Regions from separate parts of the Streptomyces sp. NA04227 genome, predicted to be linked through region 2. Evidence: riboswitches for the same ligand, from Rfam matches in the RefSeq annotation. Region 2 holds a riboswitch; each other region holds the start of a gene.
What was found. Region 2 has a riboswitch for thiamine pyrophosphate ahead of HUT18_RS26850 (thiamine ABC transporter substrate binding subunit). Riboswitches for the same ligand answer to the same signal wherever they lie in the genome.
Positions count from the first base shown of each region.

Region 1: another riboswitch for thiamine pyrophosphate. It lies ahead of thiC (phosphomethylpyrimidine synthase ThiC); the one in region 2 lies ahead of HUT18_RS26850 (thiamine ABC transporter substrate binding subunit).
Region 3: another riboswitch for thiamine pyrophosphate. It lies ahead of thiO (glycine oxidase ThiO); the one in region 2 lies ahead of HUT18_RS26850 (thiamine ABC transporter substrate binding subunit).

Region 1 is NZ_CP054918.1:4,021,842-4,024,153, reverse strand. Features, by position in the region: gene thiC (phosphomethylpyrimidine synthase ThiC) at 1-1,166, opposite strand, end outside; TPP riboswitch at 1,160-1,330, opposite strand; gene HUT18_RS17110 (YibE/F family protein) at 1,403-2,312, shown strand, end outside.
Region 2 is NZ_CP054918.1:6,295,528-6,297,839, forward strand. Features, by position in the region: gene HUT18_RS26840 (cold-shock protein) at 1-86, shown strand, start outside; gene rlmN (23S rRNA (adenine(2503)-C(2))-methyltransferase RlmN) at 187-1,293, shown strand; TPP riboswitch at 1,365-1,492, shown strand; gene HUT18_RS26850 (thiamine ABC transporter substrate binding subunit) at 1,571-2,312, shown strand, end outside.
Region 3 is NZ_CP054918.1:1,454,283-1,456,594, forward strand. Features, by position in the region: gene HUT18_RS05990 (NAD(P)/FAD-dependent oxidoreductase) at 1-475, opposite strand, end outside; gene HUT18_RS05995 (hypothetical protein) at 514-861, opposite strand; TPP riboswitch at 954-1,067, shown strand; gene thiO (glycine oxidase ThiO) at 1,064-2,248, shown strand; gene thiS (sulfur carrier protein ThiS) at 2,269-2,312, shown strand, end outside.

The DNA of each region.
Region 1 (2,312 bases), 2.3 Mb from region 2:
ATCGTCTGCACCTCGTGGCGGCGCGCGATGCGGTTGAGTTCGCCGAGGGTGTGCAGTTCGGCGAACTGCGCCTCGTCGTTGGCGTCCGCGATGGAGCCGGGGCGCAGGCCGTCGCCGAGCGAGTACGTGACGTCGTAGGCGGCGAGGATCTCGCAGAGCTCCTCGAAGTGCTCGTAGAGGAAGCTCTCCTTGTGGTGCGCGAGGCACCAGGCGGCCATGATCGAGCCGCCGCGCGAGACGATGCCCGTCTTGCGGTTCGCGGTGAGCGGGACGTGCGCGAGGCGTACGCCCGCGTGCACGGTCATGTAGTCCACGCCCTGCTCGGCCTGTTCGAGGACCGTGTCCTTGTAGATCTCCCAGGTCAGTTCCTCGGCGCGGCCGTCGACCTTCTCCAGGGCCTGGTAGAGGGGGACGGTGCCGATGGGGACGGGGGAGTTGCGCAGTACCCACTCGCGGGTGGTGTGGATGTTGCGGCCGGTGGACAGGTCCATGACCGTGTCGGCGCCCCAGCGGGTGGCCCAGGTCATCTTCTCCACCTCCTCCTCGATGGAGGAGGTCACCGCGGAGTTGCCGATGTTGGCGTTGACCTTCACCAGGAACCGCTTGCCGATGATCATCGGCTCGATCTCCGGGTGGTTGACGTTGGCCGGGAGCACCGCGCGGCCCGCGGCGAGTTCCTCCCGGACGACCTCGGGGTCGACGTTCTCCCGGAGGGCCACGTACTCCATCTCGGGCGTGATCTCACCGCGGCGCGCGTACGCGAGCTGGGTCACCGGCCTGCCCGTGGCGCTGCGGCGCGGCTTGCGCTCGCCGCCCGGGAAGAGGGCGTCGAGGTTGCGCAGCCCGGCGGAGTTGGGCTTGAGGCCGTCGTCCTCGGGGCGCATCGGGCGGCCCTCGTACTCCTCGGTGTCGCCGCGCTCGGCGATCCAGGCGTTGCGCAGCGCCGGGAGCCCGGCGCGTACGTCGGGCTCGGCGGCCGGGTCGGTGTACGGGCCCGAGGTGTCGTAGAGCGTGACGGCGGATCCGTTGGTGAGGTGCACCTGGCGTACCGGCACCCGCAGATCGGGGCGGGAGCCCTCGATGTACGCCTTGTGCCAGCCCGCAGGTGTGCCGTCCGTGCCGGCCTCCGGTGTGGAGGCAGGCGTGCGTGCGTCGTGAATGGTCATGAGACCTATCTCCCTACGCCGGCATTACCCGGTAACAGGTTCGGCGGTCGACGCAGCCACTCCCGCCGTCGGCCGGCATCCTCGGAATCTGTCCGAAATGCCTGCTCCGTACGGAGATTCAGCGCCCTCTCAGCCCGGTGCTCCGAGCTCCCGCGTTGTGCAAAGGTGCCTCCACGCTAGCGTCATGGCGGGCGTGCTGAACAGTGGGCCCATGGCGTTCTTGCGATGATCGGCCGGTGACGACGATGCAGCAGCCCCCGAATCCGCCTTCCGGACCGCCGCCCGGCCACGGTCACGGCGGCCACGACGGGCCGGGCAGCGGACACGGCGGGGGCGGCGCGGGCGGTGGCGGTGGCGGCGGTGGTCACGGCGGTGGTCCGGCCGGGCACGGGGGCGACGGGCACGGTCATACGCACAGCCACGGTCCGGCGGCGCCGGTCTCCCGGCATCTGCGCCGGATCATCGCCGCGGTGGTGATTCCCTTCGCGGCGGCGGTCGTTGTGGGCCTGGCCGTGCTGTGGCCCGGTGACACCCCCGACCACAAGCGCACCGGGGTCGGCTTCGACCGGCAGACGCAGTCGGCGGAGGTGACCCGGCTCGACAAGCTCCCGTGCTCCTCGGTGAACCCCTCGGCCACACCCCCCAACGGCGACACCTCGACCGCCGAGGGCAACTCGGCCGAGCAGCGGGCCAAGGGCACCTGTAGCAAGGCGACCGTCAAGGTGACCAGCGGCAAGGACAAGGGCCGCACCTTCACCGAGATCGTCCAGCCGGACTCGCCACGGCAGTTGCACGAGGGCCAGAAGGTGGTCGTCGCCTACGCGCCGGACGCGCCGCGCGAACTCCAGTACTCCGTCACCGATGTGAACCGCAAGCTGCCGCTGGTGGTGCTCGCGGGTCTGTTCGCGCTCGTGGTGGTGGTCGTGGGGCGGATGCGCGGGGTGATGGCGCTGGTCGCGCTGGCCGTGAGCTTCCTGGTGCTCACCGTGTTCATCCTCCCGGCGATTCTGCAGGGCTCGAATCCGCTGGTGGTGGCGGTGGTCGGGGCCAGCGCGATCATGCTGGTGGCGCTGTATCTGTGCCACGGGTTCACGGCCAGAACCTCGGTCGCGGTGCTCGGCACGCTCGCCTCGCTGCTGCTCATCG
Region 2 (2,312 bases):
AGGTCGTCGGTCTGGAGTGGGAGGCCCTCGACTTCAAGCAGGACGGGTACGACTACGCGGCGATCCGCGTAGTGCTCCAGACCTGAGCCCGCCACCTGCCACCCACACCGCTTTGCACCCGGCCCGCGCACCCTTGTCCACAGGCGGCACGGCCCACCCCCGACGATCTGCGACACTGGTGCAGTTATGCCTGCACCCGGAGAACTCACCTTCATCGCGCCCCGCGGAGCCAAGAAGCCGCCGCGGCACCTCGCCGATCTCTCGCCCGCCGAGCGCAAGGAAGCGGTGGCCGGGATCGGGGAGAAGCCGTTCCGTGCCAAGCAGCTTTCGCAGCACTACTTCGCGCGGTACGCGCACGACCCGGCGCAGTGGACGGACATTCCCGCCGGGGCGCGCGACCGGCTCAAGGAAGCGCTGCTGCCCGAGCTGATGAGTGTGGTGCGGCACATCAGCTGTGACGAGGACACCACCCGCAAGACGCTGTGGCGGCTGTTCGACGGGACGCTCGTCGAGTCGGTGCTGATGCGCTACCCGGACCGCGTCACCATGTGCATCTCCTCGCAGGCGGGCTGCGGCATGAACTGCCCGTTCTGCGCCACCGGACAGGCCGGTCTGGACCGGAACCTGTCCACCGCGGAGATCGTCCACCAGATCGTCGACGGTATGCGCGCCCTGCGCGACGGCGAGATCCCCGGTGGGCCGGCGCGGCTGTCGAACATCGTGTTCATGGGAATGGGCGAGCCGCTGGCCAACTACAACCGGGTCGTCGGCGCGATTCGCCGCCTGACCGACCCCGAGCCGGACGGGCTCGGCCTGTCCCAGCGCGGCATCACCGTCTCCACGGTCGGCCTGGTGCCCGCCATGCACCGCTTCGCCGACGAGGGCTTCAAGTGCCGCCTCGCCGTCTCGCTGCACGCACCCGACGACGAACTGCGCGACACCCTCGTCCCCGTCAACACCCGCTGGAAGGTCCGCGAAGTCCTCGACGCCGCCTGGGAGTACGCGGCGAAGTCGGGACGCCGGATCTCCATCGAGTACGCGCTCATCCGCGACATCAACGACCAGGCCTGGCGCGGCGACCTGCTCGGGCGGCTCCTCAAGGGCAAGCGCGTGCACGTCAACCTGATCCCGCTCAACCCGACCCCGGGCTCCAAGTGGACCGCCTCGCGCCCCGAGGACGAGCGCGCCTTCGTCGCCGCGATCGAGGCCCACGGTGTGCCGGTGACCATCCGCGACACCCGCGGCCAGGAGATCGACGGCGCCTGCGGACAGCTCGCCGCCGCCGAACGCTGAGCGCCCGCCGACCACCAGGGGCCGCCCGGTACCCTGGGCGGCGTACAACCGCATAAGCACACCCGCCTTTCACTTTCCGACAGGGGAGCGCCACAGCGCTGAGAGTGCGGCACGGCTCACGTCCCACCCAGCCGTCGGCCGCAGACCCTCTGAACCTCGCCCGGGTCATTCCGGGTAGGGAGTTCGGACGTAACTCGAGCTGTTGCGCCCTGCCCCGCGAGCCCCGGCCGCGGGGCAGGGCCGCGTCTCTTCCTGGAGCGCCCAGGAGGAATCGAAGTTGAGCACCGTCACCAGCCGCACCACATACGTGGGCGTCGCCCTCGCCGCCGCCGTGGGCCTCACCACGCTGACCGCCTGCGGCGACTCCGAGGACTCCTCGTCCGGCGGCAAGTCCAAGGACGTCACCCTCGTCACCCACGACTCCTTCGCCGTCTCCAAGGACGTACTGAAGGAGTTCGAGCGCCGCACCGGCTACAAGGTGCACCGCCTCAAGGACGGCGACGCCGGACGTGCCGTCAACAAGGCCCTGCTCACCAAGGACAACCCGCAGGGCGACGTCTTCTTCGGCGTCGACAACACCCTCTTGTCGCGGGCCCTGGACGGCGGCCTGTTCCAGCCCTACCGCACGCCCGAGCTGTCCTCGCTGGACGCGGCGACCCGGCTCGACAAGGAGCACCGGGTCACCCCGGTCGACACCGGCGACATCTGCGTCAACTACGACAAGAAGTACTTCGACGAGCACCGGATCAAGCCGCCGAAGACCCTCGAGGACCTGACCCGTCCCCAGTACAAGAACCTCCTGGTCACCGAGAACGCGGGCAGCTCCTCGCCCGGCCTCGGCTTCCTGCTCGGCACGGCCGCCGCCTATGGCGACGAGGGCTGGCCCACGTACTGGAAGAAGCTCAAGGCCAACGGGATCAAGGTCGTCGACGGCTGGGAGCAGGCCTACAACCAGGAGTTCTCCGGCTCCGCGGGCGGCCGCAAGGCCGGTGGCGAGCGCCCGCTGGTCGTCTCGTACG
Region 3 (2,312 bases), 4.8 Mb from region 2:
CCACCACGATGCGGTGCCGCCGTTCCAGTACGGGCCGCAGCCGCGCGGCGTCGTCGAGGGTGCGCAGCAGGTGTACGCCGGGGACATGGGTGGCGCCCGGCAGTTCGATCGGCTCGGCGCCGGTGGCCAGCACGAGACGGTCGTAGCGGACCGGGCCCGCCTCGGTGTCCAGGGTGTGCTCGGCCGGGCGCAGGGCGGTGACCTCGCAGCCCAGGCGCAGTTCGATGCCGAGTGCCTCGAAGTCGACCTCGAAGGCGGAGCTTTCGGCGGTGCCGAGCAGGATCGCCTTGGACAGCGGCGGCCGGTCGTAGGGCTGATGGGGTTCCGCGCCGAGCAGCGTGACGGAGCCGGTCCAGCCCTGGTCGCGCAGGGCGACAGCGGTCTGCACCCCGGCCATCCCGGCACCGGCGATGACCACGCCCTCGGGGCGGTCCGGCTCCGAGTGCGGCTGCGCTGCCTGCGTCTGCTCGGTCATCTGCCCACCTTAGTCAGCCGGGGCCACCGGCCGACGGCTCACCGAGGCGTAGTGACCTCTTCCACAACGCTGGTCCCGGCACCCGCCTTCGACTCCCACTGCCAGCTCTCCGCCAACCGCAGCCGCCCGTCGGGCAGTTCGGTGATCTCGGAGACGCAGTGGCCGGTGGCGGTGGCGCCGTCGAGGGTGAGCTGGAGGTAGCGGAAGTCGATACGGTCACCGGTCCGGGTGCCGACGAGCCGCCCGTAGGCGATGTCGCCGCCCTCGTACTCGGCCCAGATGCGGCCCTCGTGCTCGTGGTAGGCGAACCGGGTGCGGGCGCCCACCTGTCCGGGGGCCTGGTCTGCCACCGGGGCGAACCACACCCCGTCCAGCGAGCGGGTCATGTACGGCTCCTCCTGCTCCTCGGCGGTGCTCTGCGAGCCACTCGTCACCGCGGTCTTCGGCCCCGGAGCGGCCCGAGTTAGGCTGACCAACGTAGAGCACTCGCGGGAGCCCGGCGCACCGGGCTGAGAGGGAGGCTGAGGCGGCCTCCGACCGTACGAACCTGATCCGGGTCATACCGGCGAAGGGAGGAGCCGATCAGTCGTGCGATCTCACGCACCGAACGGTGCCACCTGCGACGTGGTCGTCGTGGGTGGCGGAATCATCGGGCTCGTCACCGCCTGGCGGGCCGCGCAGCGCGGTCTGCGCACCGCGGTGGCCGACCCCGAACCGGGCGGCGGGGCGGCCAAGGTGGCGGCCGGGATGCTGGCCGCGGTCACCGAACTCCACTACGGCGAACAGGACCTGCTCGCCCTCAACCTCGCCTCCGCACGCGCCTATCCGGACTTCGTCGCGGAGCTCACCTCGGCCACCGGCATGGACCTCGGCCATCGCACCTGCGGCACCCTGGCCGTGGCGCTGGACGCCGACGACCGGGCCCATCTGCGCGAACTGCACGCCCTCCAGCGCGATTCGGGCCTGGAATCGGAGTGGCTCACCGGACGTGAGTGCCGCCGTCTGGAGCCCATGCTGGCCCCGGGCGTACGCGGCGGTCTGCGAGTGGACGGCGACCACCAGGTGGACCCGCGCCGTCTGCTCGCCGCGCTGCTGCGGGCCTGCCAGTCGGCCGGGGTGGTCTTCCACCGGCGGTGGGTCCGGCGCCTGCGGGTCGAGGGCGACCGTGCCACCGGCGTCGTGCTCGACGACGGCGGCGTGCTGGCCGCGGACCGGGTGGTGCTCGCCGCGGGCAGTCACAGTGCCTCGCTCGACGGGGTGCCGCCCTCCGTCGTGCCGCCGGTACGGCCGGTCAAGGGCCAGGTGCTGCGGCTCCAAGTGCCGCGCGCCCGGGCGCCGTTCCTCAATCGGACGGTGCGCGCCATGGTCCGCGGCAGCCATGTCTATCTGGTGCCGCGCGAGAACGGCGAGCTGGTCGTCGGCGCCACCAGCGAGGAACTCGGTTTCGACACCACGGTCACCGCGGGCGGCGTGTACGAACTCCTGCGGGACGCCCACGAGTTGGTGCCCGGTCTGACCGAACTCCCGCTCACCGAGACCCGGGCCGGACTGCGCCCCGGCTCCCCCGACAACGCGCCGCTGCTCGGCCCGACCGAGCTGCCGGGCCTGCTGCTCGCCACCGGTCACCACCGCAACGGCGTCCTGCTCGCCCCGGCCACCGGCGAGATCCTCGCGCACGCCCTGACCACGGGCGAACTGCCCGAGCAGGCACGCGCGTTCAGCCCCGGACGTTTTCGTACGGCCGCCCACCACCTCACGGAGCAGCCCACATGAGCGACACCGCACCCGCCACGATGCGGGTCACCCTCAACGGCACACCCCACGAACTCGACCCGGC